2 regions of the Variovorax sp. VaC1 genome follow, and region 2 is predicted to be linked to the other one. Evidence: predicted binding sites of a transcription regulator. Region 2 holds the regulator's gene; the other holds the start of a gene.
What was found. The regulator NrdR, encoded in region 2, represses ribonucleotide reductase genes. The targets are predictions, from matches to a motif close to CACNANATNTNGTG.
Positions count from the first base shown of each region.

Region 1: a site for NrdR is predicted at 2,507-2,520, ahead of ACGLHS_RS18010 (ribonucleoside-diphosphate reductase subunit alpha). Genes of this name have one in related genera too.

Region 1 is NZ_JBIGLT010000004.1:243,057-251,684, forward strand. Features, by position in the region: gene ACGLHS_RS17995 (nitrogen regulation protein NR(II)) at 1-100, shown strand, start outside; gene ACGLHS_RS18000 (sigma-54-dependent transcriptional regulator) at 105-1,664, shown strand; gene ampD (1,6-anhydro-N-acetylmuramyl-L-alanine amidase AmpD) at 1,651-2,253, shown strand; gene ACGLHS_RS18010 (ribonucleoside-diphosphate reductase subunit alpha) at 2,604-5,519, shown strand; gene ACGLHS_RS18015 (ribonucleotide-diphosphate reductase subunit beta) at 5,746-6,969, shown strand; gene ACGLHS_RS18020 (histone H1-like DNA-binding protein) at 7,165-7,722, shown strand; gene ACGLHS_RS18025 (carbohydrate kinase family protein) at 7,826-8,628, opposite strand, start outside.
Region 2 is NZ_JBIGLT010000003.1:194,916-203,543, reverse strand. Features, by position in the region: gene ACGLHS_RS13090 (DUF748 domain-containing protein) at 1-713, opposite strand, end outside; gene ACGLHS_RS13085 (lytic transglycosylase domain-containing protein) at 1,318-2,154, shown strand; ZMP/ZTP riboswitch at 2,184-2,309, shown strand; gene glyA (serine hydroxymethyltransferase) at 2,348-3,592, shown strand; gene nrdR (transcriptional regulator NrdR) at 3,627-4,070, shown strand; gene ACGLHS_RS13070 (GspH/FimT family protein) at 4,150-4,728, opposite strand; gene ACGLHS_RS13065 (type IV pilin protein) at 4,725-5,144, opposite strand; gene ACGLHS_RS13060 (pilus assembly protein) at 5,141-8,628, opposite strand, start outside.

The sequences.
Region 1 (8,628 bases), on a different contig from region 2:
CACCATCGGCTACGAACGGCGCGCGCTCGTGCCGGGCGGCCCCGAGGGCAACGAATTCTTCGTCAGCTTCGCCGCCAGCGAAAACCGGCTGACACAATAGCGCCGTGAGCACCCCGCCCCCCTCCACCCAGCGCCCCGCGCAGATCCTGGTCATCGACGACGAACCCGATCTGCGCACGCTTTACGAACTGACGCTGCTGCGCGAGGGCTACCGCGTCGAGGCCGCGGGCAGCGTGTCCGAAGCCTGGCAGCACCTGGAGGCCAGCCGCTTCGACGCGGTGATCACCGACATGCGGTTGCCCGACGGGCAGGGCATGGAAATCATCCATCGCATCCAGAAAGACCAGCGCAGCGAACGCTGCGTGGTGATGACCGCCTACGGCTCGGCCGAGAACGCGGTCGAGGCACTGAAGGCCGGGGCCTTCGACTACCTCACGAAACCCGTCGACCTGAAGCAGTTCCGCGCCGTCGTCGCCTCCGCCGTGCAGGCGCGACTGACACCGCAACCGCCGGCCCGGCCTGCCCAAACAGCGCCAACCAGCAGCGAGGCACCGCTGGTGACCTCCGGCAGCGGTGTCGCCGCGCTCGACCGGCTGGTGGGCGATTCGGAACCCATGCGCCTCGTCAAGTCACGCATCGCGAAAGTGGCGCGCGGCATGGCCCCGGTGCTGGTGCGCGGCGAATCGGGCACCGGCAAGGAACTGGTGGCGCGCGCGGTGCATGCCTGCAGCCAGCGCAGCGAAGGACCCTTCGTCGCGGTGAACTGCGGCGCGATTCCCGAGAACCTGCTCGAAGCCGAATTCTTCGGCGCCAAGAAGGGCTCGTACACCGGCTCCGCGCAAGACCGTGATGGCTACTTCCAGGCCGCGCGCGGCGGCACGCTGTTCCTCGACGAAATCGGCGACCTGCCGCTGGCCATGCAGTCGAAGCTGCTGCGCGCCATCCAGGAGCGCAGCGTGCGCTCGATCGGTTCGACGCAGGAAGACGCGGTCGACGTGCGCATCGTGAGCGCCACGCACAAGGATCTGCATGCCGAGGTGCAGGCCGCGCGCTTCAGGCAAGACCTTTTCTATCGCCTCAACGTGATCGAGATCGCGGTGCCCGCGCTGCGCGACCGCCGCGAAGACCTGCCCGCGCTGTGCGCCGCCCTGCTCTCCCGCATCGCGCAAGACGGCGGCCTGCCGGTGCCGCACCTGTCGAGCGAGCTGCTGCGCCGGCTGGCACTGCATCCGCTCGACGGCAACGTGCGCGAACTCGAAAACCTGCTGCATCGCGCGGTCGCGCTCAACGACGGCGACGAACTGCATCTCGACCTGATGGGTGCGGCGGCCACGGCTGCGGCAGCCGCTGCGGAAGCCGCGTCCACGGCGCCTGCACCACTGTCGTTTGCCGGCGATCCGCCTGCCGCGCCGGTGCCTGCGCCGGTTGCCATCGCAGAGCCCGTTCGCCCCGCGCCGCCGCCGCTGCCATCCGACCTGCAGGCCTACCTCGACCAGCAGGAACGCGAGATCCTCGTGCGCGCACTGCATGAAAGCGGCTTCAACCGCACCGCCGCAGCCTCGCGGCTCGGCATGAGCCTGCGGCAGATCCGCTACCGCATCGCCCGGTTGGGCATCACCACGCCGAGCGGCGACGATGGCGCCAGCAGCCATGCCGACGACTGACAACGCTACCGACAGCGGCCTCTGGCAGGCCGGCTGGTACCGCTTCGCCAAGGCGCTGCGTTCACCGAATTTCGGACCCCGCCCCGCCGGCGCGCAGACCGACCTGATCGTGCTGCACTCGATCAGCCTGCCGCCCGGCGAATACGGCGGCGACGCGGTGCAGCAGCTCTTTACAAACCAGCTCGACTGGGACGCGCACCCTTACTTCCAGGGCATTCGCGGGCTCGAAGTGTCCTCGCATTTCTATGTGCGCCGCAATGGCGAGCTCTGGCAGTTCGTGAGTTGCGACGACCGCGCCTGGCATGCCGGCGTGTCGTCGTGGCGCGGGCGCGGCAACTGCAACGACGACTCGATCGGCATCGAGCTCGAAGGCCTCGAAGGCGAGCACTTCGAGGCACCGCAATACGAGACGCTCGCGAGCCTCTGCGCCGCCATCGCGCAGCACTACGCCATCGCGTACATCGCCGGCCACGAGCACATCGCGCCGGGCCGCAAGCAGGACCCCGGCAGCGGTTTCGACTGGCGCCTGCTGCGCGAACATCTCGGCTGGAATCCACGAATGTTTCCCGAGCAGGTGGCGCAGCGCTAATTTTTTCAATCGGCCGACGGCCCGCGATGCGCCGATCTTGCGTCGCATCAATGCGAGAATTGCGACCGCTCGATCGAGCAACCATGCGCCCTGCAGGCCTAAATCGGGCTGCGAGCCAAGCCCCATGCGGGTTGCGCGACCATGAATCAGTATTGATGCGGCATCGCTGGCCGTGTCCTATGCCGAAAGGAATACGAGTCATGGTTGTATCCAGAGGAAAACGCTACATCTAGTGGGTTGTAGCCCCTCTACACCCTAGATATAGTGTCTTCCGTCCGACGCTCAATGTCGGCGCGACGCCCGGCCAAGGCGTCGCCATCCAACAAGAATTGCCAACCGAGAGGAAGCGAATGCAAACAGCCCTGAACACCCCATCGACCCCGCGTGCCGTTCCCTCGACGCCACCGCAGCAGCAGCGAGACACTGCTGGCTCCCCCACCGGCCAGAACCTGGCGCACTACCAGATCATCCGCCGCAACGGCGCCGTCGTTCCCTTCGAGCCGAACAAGATCGCCATCGCGATGATGAAGGCCTTCCTGGCCGTGCACGGCACCCAGGGCGCGGCTTCGGCCAGCGTGCGCGAGACCGTCGACACCCTCACGCAAGGCGTGATCCGCGCCATGGTGCGCTCGCGTCCGGGCGGCGGCACCTTCCACATCGAAGACGTGCAGGACCAGGTCGAGCTCGGCCTGATGCGCGGCGGCCACCACGAAATCGCCCGCGCGTACGTGCTGTACCGCGAACGCCGCACGCAAGAGCGCTCCAGGCAAGTCGAGCAGGAAACGCCGGCCGCGCCCGCACTGCATGTGCTGGACAACGGCGAGCTCGTCGCGCTCGACCTGAACGAGCTCAAGGGCCTGATCGAGTCGGCCTGCGAAAACCTGGGCGAGAGCATCACGGCCGCGCCGATCGTCGCCGAGACGATGCGCAACCTGTACGACGGCGTGCCGCTCGACGAGGTCTACAAGGCGTCGATCCTGGCCGCCCGCACGCTGATCGAGAAAGACCCCGACTACACCTTCGCCACCGCGCGCCTGCTGCTGCACACGATCTTCAAGGAGATCATCGGCCGCGAAGTGATGCCGGTCGACCGCGCCACCGCCTACGCCGACTACTTCCCGCAGTTCATCAAGAAGGGCGTCGAGAACGAGCTGCTCGATGAAAAGCTGCTGCAGTACGACCTGCCCCGCCTGGGCGCGGCGCTGAAGGCCGAGCGCGACAACCAGTTCGACTACCTTGGCCTGCAGACCCTGTACGACCGTTACTTCCTGCACGTGCGCAAGACCCGCATCGAGCTGCCGCAGGCTTTCTTCATGCGCGTGGCCATGGGCCTGTCGCTGAACGAAATCGACCGCGAAGCCCGCGCCATCGAGTTCTATGAAGTGCTGTCGTCGTTCGACTTCATGTCGAGCACGCCCACCCTGTTCAACGCCGGCACGCTGCGCTCGCAGCTGTCGAGCTGCTACCTGACGACCGTGCCCGACGACCTGGACGGCATCTACGAGTCGATCAAGGAAAACGCACTGCTCTCGAAGTTCGCCGGCGGCCTGGGCAACGACTGGACCCGCGTGCGCGCGCTCGGCAGCCACATCAAGGGCACCAACGGCGAATCGCAAGGCGTGGTGCCGTTCCTGAAGGTGGTGAACGACACGGCCGTGGCCGTGAACCAGGGCGGCAAGCGCAAGGGCGCCGTCTGCACGTACCTGGAAACCTGGCACCTCGACATCGAGGAGTTCCTGGAGCTGCGCAAGAACACCGGCGACGATCGCCGCCGCACGCACGACATGAACACCGCCAACTGGATTCCCGACCTGTTCATGCGCCGCGTGATGGAAAAGGGCACCTGGACGCTGTTCTCGCCCTCCAACGTGCCTGACCTGCACGACCTGTTCGGCGCCGACTTCGAGAAGGCCTACGTCGCCTACGAAGAGAAGGCCGCCCGCGGCGAGATCAAACCCGCGCGCACGCTCCAGGCGACCGACCTGTGGCGCAAGATGCTCACGATGCTGTTCGAGACCGGCCACCCCTGGATCACGTTCAAGGACGCCTGCAACGTGCGCTCGCCGCAGCAGCACGCCGGCGTGGTTCATTCGTCGAACCTGTGCACCGAGATCACGCTGAACACCAGCGACACCGAAACCGCCGTGTGCAACCTCGGCTCGGTGAACCTGCTGCAGCATCTGAAGGACGGCAAGGTCGACCAGGCCAAGCTCAAGAAGACGATCTCGACCGCGATGCGCATGCTCGACAACGTGATCGACATCAACTACTACGCCGTGAAGAAGGCGCGCGACTCGAACCTGCGCCACCGTCCGGTCGGCCTGGGCCTGATGGGCTTCCAGGACGCGCTGTACGAACTGCGCATTCCCTACGCTTCGCAGGAAGCCGTGCAGTTCGCCGACGAATCGATGGAAGCGATCTGCTATCACGCCTACTGGGCTTCGACCGAGCTGGCGCGCGAACGCGGCAAGTACTCGAGCTACAAGGGCTCGCTGTGGGACAAGGGCATCCTGCCGATCGACTCGCTCGACCTGCTCGAGAAGGCACGCGGCGGCTACGTCGAGGTCGACCGCTCGGCCACCCTCGACTGGGACGCGCTGCGCTCGAAGATCAAGGCCGACGGCATGCGCAATTCGAACTGCGTGGCGATCGCTCCGACCGCGACCATCTCGAACATCATCGGTGTCGACGCGTCGATCGAACCCTGCTTCGGCAACCTGTCGGTCAAGTCGAACCTGTCGGGCGAATTCACCGTGATCAACCACTACCTGGTGCGCGACCTCAAGCGCCTGGGCCTGTGGGACGACGTGATGGTGATGGACCTGAAGCACTTCGACGGTTCGCTGCGCCCCATCGACCGCGTGCCGCAGGACGTGAAGGCGCTCTACGCCACCGCGTTCGAAGTCGAGACGACGTGGCTGGTCGAAGCCGCCGCGCGTCGCCAGAAGTGGATCGACCAGGCGCAGTCGCTGAACATCTACATGGCCGGCGCATCGGGCAAGAAGCTCGACGACACCTACAAGCTCGCATGGCTGCGTGGCCTGAAGACCACCTACTACCTGCGCACGCAGAGCGCGACGCACGCCGAAAAATCGACGGTGCAGTCGGGCCGTCTCAACGCGGTGTCGTCGGGCAACGACGCACCTTCGGGCATGAGCGCACTCGAAGCCGCCGCTGCTGCAGCAAAGGCACAGATGAGCGCAATGCCTGCCACCGACATCGCGTTCTGCGGTGTGGACGATCCGACCTGCGAAGCCTGCCAGTGATGTGCAAGTGAAGAAGCGTCGAGCGCCGTTTGAACACGCGCTCGACGCTTCAGCGAATCAGCGAGGTGCATGCAAGAAAACCGCTCGACGTTCATTCAATGAAGGCATCGGCCGACATCGCGCGATGCATGCGAGCAACATAACAACCACATAAATGGCGTGCGATGTGAACGAGCACTTTGCAACTCACATCGTTACTCCGATAATTTGAGCATTGGATTTTTCTATGTTGACCTGGGACGAAGAAGTCAAGCCCTCCTTACCAAAGGATATGCAACAAGGATTGCAGCACCACAGCGCATCGACCAGCGGTTTGCCCGCAGGCCGTTCGGTGGATGCTCCGACTTCGTCGATTGCACAACCAGCACTGCGCACGTTCGATGACGGCGCCTCTGCGCCGCTGCGTCAGGTCGCTTCCGCCCCCGTCCTGGCGCAACGCGTCAAGGCTTCCGACAAGCGCATCATCAACGGCCAGACCGACGTCAATCAGCTGGTGCCGTTCAAGTACAAGTGGGCTTGGGAAAAATACCTCGCCACCTGCGCCAACCACTGGATGCCGCAGGAAGTGAACATGACGCGCGACATCGCGCTCTGGAAAGACCCGAACGGCCTGACCGAAGACGAGCGCCGCATCGTCAAGCGCAACCTCGGCTTCTTCGTGACCGCCGACTCGCTGGCCGCCAACAACATCGTGCTGGGCACCTACCGCCACATCACGGCGCCCGAATGCCGCCAGTTCCTGCTGCGCCAAGCCTTCGAGGAAGCGATCCACACGCACGCGTACCAGTACATCGTCGAGTCGCTCGGCCTGGACGAAAGCGAGATCTTCAACGCCTACAACGAAGTGCCGTCGATCCGCGAGAAGGACCAGTTCCTGATTCCGTTCATCGACGCCATCAGCGACCCGCTCTTCAAGACCGGTACGCACGAGACCGATCAGACCCTGCTCAAGTCGCTCATCGTGTTCGCCTGCCTGATGGAGGGCCTGTTCTTCTACGTCGGCTTCACGCAGATCCTCGCGCTGGGCCGCCAGAACAAGATGACCGGCGCCGCCGAGCAGTACCAGTACATCCTGCGCGACGAGTCGATGCACTGCAATTTCGGCATCGACCTGATCAACCAGCTCAAGCTCGAAAATCCCGGCCTCTGGACTCCCGAGTTCAAGGCAGAGATCAAGGACCTCTTCATGAAGGCCGTCGAGCTCGAGTACAAATACGCCGAAGACACCATGCCACGTGGCGTGCTCGGCATGAACGCCTCCATGTTCAAGGGCTACCTGCGCTACATTGCCAACCGGCGTGCACAGCAGATCGGCCTCGAAACGCTCTTCCCGAACGAAGAAAACCCGTTCCCCTGGATGAGCGAAATGATTGACCTGAAGAAAGAGCGCAACTTTTTCGAAACCCGCGTGATCGAGTACCAGTCGGGTGGTGCGCTCTCCTGGGATTGAATCTTTCGACAAGAATTAATGAATTCAAGAATTGCCCTTGCCACCGATCGCGCCAGAGAGCGCGGCATGGACGAGGGCTCAGGTGTTCATGGTGCTGGGGCTCAGATTCCAACGCCATGAATCGCTTCACGCTCCCAACGTGCGTGGAGTGCTTCAATAGGTTGATTTTTTCAACTTGATCAAGGAGAAATAGAAATGGCAACTGCAAAGAAAGCGCCGGCTAAGAAAGCCGCTGCAAAGAAGGCTCCGGCAAAGAAGGTCGTGGCCGCTAAGAAGGCTCCCGCCAAGAAGGTAGCTGCGAAGAAGGCTCCGGCCAAGAAGGTCGCAGCGAAGAAGGTAGCCGCCAAGAAGGCGCCTGCGAAGAAGGTAGCCGCCAAGAAGGCAGCTCCGGCAAAGAAGGCCGCTGCCAAGAAGGCTCCGGCGAAGAAGGCCGTAGCGAAGAAGGCACCGGCCAAGAAGGCCGCTGCGAAGAAGGCTCCTGCCAAGAAGGCCGCCGCCAAGAAGGCGCCTGCGAAGAAGGCTGCTGCCAAGAAGGCGCCTGCGAAAAAGGCTGCGGCCAAGAAAGCCGCGAAAAAGCCCGCTGCCAAGCCTGCCGCTGCCGCCAAGCCTGCTGCTGCGGCCAAGAAGCCCGCAGCAAAGAAGGCAGCCAAGGCTGCAGCGCCCGCCAAGGCAGCCGTAGCGCCCGCTCCCGCGGCGCAAACGACGCTGAATCCCCAGGCAGCATGGCCGTTCCCGACGGCCAGCAAGCCCTGAGTTTCTCAGCGGCCTTGAAGGCGCAAAGCCCGGCACCTCACGGTGTCGGGCTTTTTTATTGGCGCCGAAGCGGCGCCACGCAAGCCGGCGAACCGGCTCTCGATTACAGGCCCAAGGCCTTGCGGTCGACCTGGTAGTTCTGCGGTCCGCGCTGCGCGATCTTGAGCGCGCCGATGCGATTGCCGAGTGCCGCGCATTGCGCGAGCGGCCATTCCTTTTCCAGACCGAACAGCAGCGCGCCACGCCACGCGTCGCCGCAGCCAGTGGGCTCGACCACTTCGGTGGCCACCACACCAGGCACGTGCTCACGCTCGCCGTCGATCCAGACTTCGCAGCCCTCGGCCGCCAGCGTGACCACGAGGCCACGCACGCGCTTCGAAATCTCGGCCAGGCTCCAGCCGGTGCGTTGCGACAGCATCTTGCCTTCGTAGTCGTTCACCACGACCCAGCTCGCGAGCTCGACGAAATGCTTGAGCGCCTCGCCGTCGAACATCGGCAGGCCCTGGCCCGGATCGAACACGAAGGGAATGCCCGCGGCGGCGAACTGCTCCGCGTGCTGCAGCATCGCCTCGCGGCCATCGGGCGCGATGATGCCGAGCTTGATGTCTTCACGCGCCGCCACTTGCGTCACGTGCGCCTGCTGCATCGCACCGGGGTGGAAGGCGGTGATCTGGTTGTTGTCGGTGTCGCTCATGATCATCGCCTGCGCGGTGAACGTGCCTTCGAGCTGGCGCACGAACTCCGTGCTGATGCCCAGCGTGCGCATGCGCTCGAGGTAGTCCGCACCGTCGGTGCCCAGCGTGGCCATCGGCAGGGCCGTGCCGCCCAGTGCGTTGAGGCTGTAGGCGATGTTGCCGGCGCAACCACCGAAGTCGCGCCGCAAGGTCGGCACCAGGAACGACACGT
Region 2 (8,628 bases):
AGGTACGGCACCAGGTCGAGGCCCTTGAACTGCACGTGGGCGTCGGTCTTGCGGTTTTCGGAAAAAGGCGCGGTGAAGGCGGCCGAGTCGAACTTGCTGCCGTTGAGCGTGAAGGCGAGCTTGGGTTCGGTGTTGACGTCGCGCTTCGAAGCAAGGTTGCTCAGGAAAGGCACCTGGAGCACGAAGTCGCGCAGCTCGTGCTTGCGATGAACCGTCTGGTCGTCGAAGTCGACCGAGCCGCCATTGATCGCGATGTTGTAGATGGCAAAGCGTGCCGGCTTGGCGTTCGGGTCGGGCGGCGGGCCGGCCGAGAGCTTGGCCAGGATGTCGTCGATGTCGTATTTGCCGTCGGCCTGGTGCGTGAGCAGGATGGCGGGGCCATCCACCGTGACCGCATCGACCACCGGCGCAAGACGGAAGATCGACTGAAGCTCGCCGTCCGCGTAGATGCGCTGGATGGCCACTTGCGACTTGCTGCCGTCGGCGGTGGCAATGTGCAGGTCGCTCAGCGTGAGCTCCAGCGTCCAGGGCTTGAAATCGACCTTGCCGACCGTGACCTGCCGGCCGAGTTTCTCGCTCGCGATCTTCTGGATCTGGCTCTTGGCAATCGGAGGCACCGCCAGCCAGGCAATGACCCAGAAGGCCAGAAGAACCAGCACCGCGACGATCCCACGTCGCACCCATTTGTTTTGTTTGATCGAAGCTACGTTCATCGCGGAAGTGTGCCGCAAACGCGTGCGCAATCCCAGAAGCAAGAAAGCCCGGTGGCTCGACGGGATGTCTCGTCACCGGGCTTGATGGCGGGCACAAGACCCATGCCATCGATTCGCGCGACCGGAAGTCAATGGTTCCCGCCGTGCTGGCAGCAAGAGATTGCCACCGTGGATCCTCGGTCTTTCGAACCCTTGACTTGCACCTCGGGCTGCCGGACCTCGGAAAAACGCCTGAAACCTCAGGCCCGTTCAGATTAGGTGCCGCACCCTCGCATTGCAAATCGAATCTTCCGAGGGCTTTCCCTTAAGCCGAAACACCTCTACCGCGGCCAATTTTTTAAACAACTATTAGCATAAGAAACCAATTTGTTATACTTGACCGTGTATTTAGCCACGCTAGAATCCGGCCTGCCCTGACTGCCGGACGCAGCGGGGCCTCCCTGAATCCGCTGCCGAACTACTCCCCCGGCTTGATCAGGTCACCGCGCTCCTAACCCCTCCTTCCATGCGCGGAACCTGATTCGTACCAATCCAAGCGCCGCTGCCCTCATCCCTCGCCTGCTCCAGGCGTTGCGGTTCGGGTGCCGCACAGAAAGGAAGAGCGATGAACAAGGCGTTTGATGCCACAGCCCGCGGGCTAAGGACCTTTGTGTCCGATGTGGCAGACGGCTTTTTTGAAATCACCCATAACGGGTTCGCACTGGTCGGTCTGGCCATCGTGTTCGCGGCCCTCGCCCTCGTGGCGCGGCCCGACCTGCGCAAGACCGGTGAAGAGCAATTGATGGGCTGGCTGCAGTCGCGCAAGCCCGCGCCTGAAGCCACCGACCTCGAGCCGACCGCCATCGAGCGCACCACGGCCGCGAGCCCCAGCGAGCTGCCCAAGCAGCAAGCCGCGGTGGCCTACTGGCTGAGCAAGAAGTACCGCGTGGCCGCCGAGCCGCTGAGCGTGCTGGTCGCCGAGGCCTATGGCATCGGCAAGCGCACGAAGATCGACCCGACGCTGATCCTCGCGATCATGGCCGTCGAATCCAGCTTCAACCCGTTCGCCCAAAGCCAGGTGGGCGCGCAAGGCCTCATGCAGGTCATGACCCGCGTGCACGGCGACAAGTACGAAAGCGCGGGCGGCACGCTCACCGCCTTCGACCCGGTGACGAACATGCGCGTCGGCGTGAAGGTCCTGCAGGAATGCATCGCCCGTGCCGGCTCGCTCGAAGGCGGCCTGCGCTACTACGTAGGCGCGGCCAACCTCGAAGACGACGGCGGCTACGCCAGCAAGGTGATGGCCGAGCACGAACGCCTGCTGCAGGTGGCCAACGGCCGCGCACCGTCGGTGCTGCCGCCGGCCGTGCGTTCGCAGCCGATCCCCGTGGTGGCGCCGGCCAAGCAGCCGGAAGAAGGCGCCGAGCCGGCCAAGGTCGCGCTGCTTTCCGCCGTTTCCTGAAGTGCTGGTGGCCGGGTGTGAGCTACACTCGGCCGGTACGCGACTGGCGATAGGCGCAGCACCCTGAAAAGGTGCCACGCGCTGACGTGGAATACCACTGGGAAGCGTGCCGCCTGACCACAACAGGCGTTCAGCCGTTCGCCTGGGCAGCCCTTGTTTGGTTGAACAAGGACCTCGTCTTCAAAGGACTGCCATGTACCAACGCAATATCCTGGTCGAACAGACCGACCCCGAAATCTGGGCCGCCATTCAAGCCGAAAACGCGCGCCAGGAACATCACATCGAGCTGATCGCCAGCGAGAACTACGCCTCGCCCGCCGTCATGGCCGCCCAGGGCTCGCAGCTCACCAACAAGTACGCCGAAGGCTACCCGGGCAAGCGCTACTACGGCGGCTGCGAGCACGTCGACGTGGCCGAGCAACTGGCCATCGACCGCATCAAGCAGATATTCGGCGCCGACGCCGCCAACGTGCAGCCGCATTGCGGTGCCTCGGCCAACGAAGCCGTGATGCTCGCCTTCCTGAAGCCCGGCGACACCATCATGGGCATGAGCCTGGCCGAAGGCGGCCACCTGACCCATGGCATGCCCCTGAACATGAGCGGCAAGTGGTTCAACGTGGTGAGCTACGGCCTGGACGCCAACGAAGCCATCGACTACGACGCGATGGAACGCAAGGCGCACGAGCACATGCCCAAGCTGATCATCGCGGGCGCCTCGGCCTACTCGCTGCACATCGACTTCGAGCGCTTCGCCAAGGTGGCCAAGGACGTCGGCGCGATCTTCATGGTCGACATCGCCCACTACGCCGGCCTCGTGGCCGCGGGCGTGTACCCGAACCCGGTGCCGCACGCCGACATCGTCACATCGACCACCCACAAGAGCCTGCGCGGCCCGCGCGGCGGCATCATCCTGATGAAGTCGCAGCACGAAAAGGCCATCAACAGCGCGATCTTCCCCGGCCTGCAAGGCGGCCCGCTGATGCACGTGATCGCCGCCAAGGCCGTCGCGTTCAAGGAAGCCATGTCGCCCGAGTTCAAGGCCTACCAGCAACAGGTGGTCAAGAACGCAAAGATCGTGGCCGACACCCTCACCGAACGCGGCCTGCGCATCGTGAGCGGCCGCACCGAAAGCCACCTGATGCTGGTCGACCTGCGCGCCAAGGGCATCACCGGCAAGGAAGCCGAAGCCGTGCTGGGCAGCGCCCACATGACGATCAACAAGAACGCGATCCCGAACGACCCCGAAAAGCCGATGGTCACCAGCGGCGTGCGCATCGGCACCCCGGCCATGACCACCCGCGGCTTCAAGGACGAAGAAGCCCGCATCACCGCGAACCTGATCGCCGACGTGCTCGAGAACCCGCGCGACGCGGCGAACATCGACGCGGTGCGCGCCAAGGTGCATGCACTGACGAGCCGGTTCCCGGTCTACCGCTGAACCCCGAAGCAGCGCCCGGCATCGTGATGGCCGCATGAAGTGCCCTTTTTGCGGTCATCTTGAAACGCAGGTCGTCGAGACCCGCGTGTCGGAAGACGCCGACTTCGTCCGCAGGCGCCGCCAGTGCAGCGCCTGCGACAAGCGCTTCACCACCTACGAGCGGCCCGACGTCAACTTCCCGGTCGTCGTCAAGAAGGACGGCAGCCGCGCCGACTTCGATTCGAGCAAGGTGCGCGCCTCGATGATGCTGGCGCTGCGCAAGCGGCCGGTGAGCATCGAGCAGATCGACAACGCCCTGCTGCGCATCGAGCAAAAGCTGCTGGCCAGCGGCCTGCGCGAAATCGACTCGACCAAGGTCGGCGAACTGGTGATGCGCGAACTCAAGCGCATGGACAAGGTGGCTTACGTGCGCTTTGCCTCGGTGTATCGCAGTTTCGAGGACGTGGACGAGTTCCGGCAGCTGCTGCGGGACATCTGACATACACGTCGTGAACGAACCACCTGCAGCGCGCCCCGGGGCACGCTGCAGCTTTTTCACACCCTGCCAGCCGGCCGCCTCATGCGCCGCCCTCTTCCTCCTGCCTGCCTCCCCTGCCGCATGCTCCAGCGCCGCAGTCGCCGCGCCGGTCCGGATCGCAAACTCTCGCGCGGCCCGATCCTGAAACGACGATGGATGCCCTGCGGCCGGTGTCGGCCTTCAGGGTGAGGCATCCGGCACCGAAGGCGCTACTGGCTGCCCGGCGGGAAAAGCCATTGCTGTCGTAGCGCAGCCCCTGGACAAACCCGTCTCCAAGCGCAGCATCGACGCTCACTCCTTCTGGCAGTCGCTCGAAACTTCGCAGGACCTGGCGCGGCGGGTCAGCCCCGGCCATCACGGACCAGCCGCTGCCCCAGTCGCCGCCACCCGAGCGCGCCAGCACCCTGACGCTCTCCGAACGCTGGATCGCTTCCATGCGCGCAAGGCTCAGCGCGGCATTGAACCCCTGTGCAGCCGCCGCCAGCCGCTGATTGAGCAGCAGGTCGCGAAAGCTCGGCACGGCGACCATTGCCAGCACCGCCACGATGGCCACGACCACCATCAGCTCGACCAACGTGAAGCCACCGATGGGCTTGGCCCTGCAGCGCAACGCCTTCACTGCCAGCACCTCTCGCGCAGCAGGCCGTCGCACCCTTTGCCACCCATGCTGTCGATCCAGAACTTGCCGGCCATCGGATCGGAAAGGCCGGCCTTCAGGGTTGCCGTCAGCCGGACACAGCGTTCGATGTTGCCGTGCCCTTCGCAAGTGCCGCTTTCAACGGCGTACTTGCCACCCGCCCCGCCATCGCCCGAGTCGCCCTCGTAGGGTCGGTAGCGGCCGACCTGGGTGAAGTGGCGTTCCTGCTGCTGCATCTGCTGCATCAGCGCCGACCGCGCTTCGCTGCGCCAGCTCTTGCGCACGAAGTCCATGTACGACGGGTAGGAGATGGCCGCCAGGATGGCCACGATGGCGAGCACGATCATCACCTCGATCAACGTGAACGCTCGAATCCTCGATGCTACTGTTGGGCTCATTGCTTCTTCGCTCCTCGGTAATCGATGACCTGCCGCCAGTTCATCCGCCCCGCAACTTGCGCACCCTTGCCGCCCTCGGCAGGCCGGGCTGTCGAGACGCCGCCCCGGCCGCCCAGACCGATGACAGACAACCGCCGTGTGACAGACCGGCGCCCGAACGCATCGGTCGCGCTGTGGGTGGCCTCCCCCAGTTGCATCAGATGCGTCATGCCCGGCAAGGCCGCTTCCGAAGGCTCACAGGTGCCCGTCTTCGAGAGCCCGGTCATCGCGTTCACGGCGCAGCTGCGTCCACCCGCATCGCCACCGCACGCGCTGGCCCGTGGAATCAGCGTGCTGAAGAACAGCTGGCCATCGGCCAGCACCGGCCTGGACACCAGCCGCTCCCCCTGATCGGGTGACGCCGGCAGATCGAAGTACCAGCCGCGCCGGCTCGTCGTCTTGCGGTCGAAGGCGCCGTACACGAACGCATCGCCAGCGATGGACGAAAGCGCCTGCCCCGCAACGACGGCCGGTTTGCGCGGTTGGAGCTGCGCTCGCGCGGCACCGGCAGGAATGGCCGTGCCGTTGTCATGGACGGCGTACATGGTCTGCAACCCATGGCTCGAGCGCGCCAGGTCTTCAGGGCTCACGAATTTCCCGGTGCCGAAGAGCACGATGGCGTCGCCACCGGGGCCGACGCCGACCTCTGGTTGCACGGTGATCGGCTGGCGCCTGGCAGCCATGCCGCCCTCGGCCACCGTCGCGACCATCAGCGGTTCGCCCCTGAGCCCCAACGCGTTGCCTTCGCTCCACGGCGCATTGCCGGTGAAGTCGAACTTCCACAGATTGCCCTGGGTATCCCCGGCATAGAGGAATCGCGTGGCGCCGTCGGCGGCCGCATAGTCGCCCGGCACGCTCAACGCGTTCACCATGGTGTTGTCGGCCGGGCGAGGCAGGACGATCTTGTGAAAGTTGACGCCCCGCACCCAGCCCGCGCCCGCCGGCTTGTCGAGCGAAAGCAGGAACAGCGCGGCACGCTTCTCAGGGTTGGCGTTGTTGAAGCCCGAAGGCACGACGGCGAACCAGCCGTAAGTGGCCGCCCCCGCGCGGCCAGCCGCCGAGGTGCGGAACCTCAGCACGCGCGGCGCCTGCGTCAAATGGCCCATGTCCGCGTCGTCCGCGGCGCCGAACTCCCACATCACCTTGTCGGCAGAGAACGCCGCGGGGTCGCTCACATCGAGTGCGAAGACACTGGTGGCCCCGCCGCCGGCACCGGAGACCAGCACTGTCCTGCGCGCGCCATTGGCCATCGGCACTTCACCGATGGCGGGCGAGCCGTCGACATGGCTCTGGTGGATGTAGTCCGGCGAGGTGTACACCGCCAGCCTGGGAAAGACGCCGCGCGGCACATAGGCAAAGAGCTCTTCGCCTGTCTGCGCGGAAAAGGCGTGAAGCATGCCGTCGTTGGCGTCGACATACACCGCCGCCTGCCGCCCCTGCCGTGCGCTCACGAACAAGGGAATGGAATGGGCCACGTCGCCCATGACCGAATCGCGCACCCGGAACACGCCGCCCGGTATCGACTGTTCCTTGCGTCGCTCCCCTCGCAGATAGGCCAGCCGCTCGGGGCCGAGATCATCCGATGCGGAAGGCTCGGCGTAGGGTGTGGCGTTCAGATGGCCGCGAAGGGCTGAATCGAGTGCGGCCCATTCGAACGGGATGCCGGCACCGGCTGTCGACAGGCTGAAGATGCGCCTGCTCGACGGATCGCGCGCTGCCACTGCCGGATGGGCTGCCGGGTGGCCGGTCAACAGGGCGCCCGCGTCCCAGTCGGGTCGATCGCCACGCTCCACGCCACCAGTGAGGGCGTCGAGCGCAAGCGGATACGACAGCAACGTGCCCGCCCACCGACGTCCGCTGGACTGCGCCAGATAGACATTGGCCCCTGCCTGCGCGAGCCGATCCGACGACATCGCACCGCCGATCACACCGCGCGCCGATGGCGCGGCAGCTTGCTGGAAGACCTTGCGGATCGCCGACATCACCTGTCGTGGTTCGCTCGCCAGAAAGTAGTTCGAGGGCTTCGGCTGACCATCCGCATCGAGGCCATCGGCCCATTCGGTGTTGCTCGCCACATCCGGGCGCCCTGCGCCGTCGGACGCCCGGAACGGGTTGCCGTCGTCGTTGCTGTCCGTGAAACCGCCGTACTTGGCGGCGAGATAGAAAACACTGCCGCGCTGCTTCTGCCGGATCGCGCCGTCTTCGCCTTGCCCCAGGTCGATGACGAAGGTCTGCACCCGCGCATCCGGCAGATCGCGCCGAAGCTGCTGCGTGCGCGCCCAGTACGCCAACCCCGCCATGCCGAACGAGCCCTTGTCGGCACCGGTGTCAGCGGTCGCGATGTTGCTCGACGTGAGCCGCGCGCCGCCCTTGTAGTTGAAGGCGGGCAGACCGCCGTTGCCCTGGGTCACGAGGCCCGTCTTTGCGGAGGGGTGCACGTAGAAAAGCGCCTCCCTGTTCTCGAACGCGCCGACCAGGCTTGTCCAATGGGCCGTGTCTGGTTCGTAAGCGGCGCCATTGAAGCCGCGATCGAAATCCGCAAGCGAATCGCCCCTGATGCTGCCGGGCAAGGAGCGGTCGTGGTCTGTTTCAAGATCGCCGATGGCGAGGATGTGCCGCCTCTGGCAACTGGCAGCGGCCGCTTGCGTTCGAGCCTGCGGGCCCACGCCCCAGTAATCGGTGCCGTTGTAGACGGGAAGCCCGCCCTTGCGGACATCGTCGCCCGGTGCCAGACCCGCCACAGCTTGCGGGCTCGGCGGCTTGCCCTGGAGATAACGCAGCGACTCGTAGTAAAGCTCGCCGGCGGGATCGAAGCTGTTGTAGGCACCCCGCCGCGCACCGCTGCGCCCGAAGCGGTTGATGGCGTTGACGACTCCGCTGAACATTGCGGTGCCATCGCGGGCGCCAGCGGAAGACATGGGGTCGGCCTTGAAGACGCCGGTGTTGGCATCCCATTCCGCCTGCGTGTTGTCTACCTGATCGAACGCGGCGTCGATCTTTGTGGGGCCCGTGTGCGTTATGGGCGCGCGCAGCACGCCGCCGTAACGCGCAGGGTCGTCGTCCACCAAGTAGCCGAAGACGGAAAAACGCATTCGCTCCGAATGCGCCTGCAGGGCGCCGATGGGCTTGTAATGGCCGCTGGGGTACTTGAAGCAGAGATTGCGACGCGTTGCGGCCTCTTCAGGCGAGCAGACTTCCACGCGTGCAGCGTAGGGCGCGCTGGCAAGACCTGGTCCGTGGTGCTGATCGCGCCCCGGCTCGAGGCAGCTCCCCGTGGCGGTCGGGCCGATGAACAAGCGGTCGAGGCAGCTGTTGAAGTGGATTGTGTCCGTGGCACGCACACCATCGGCACCGCCCGTGACCAGTGGTGTGAGCTTGTCCAGGTTGCCCGTCAGGGCCTTGTCGGCGAAGTGGCTGCTGCGATAGAACGCTTCCGGCAGCACGG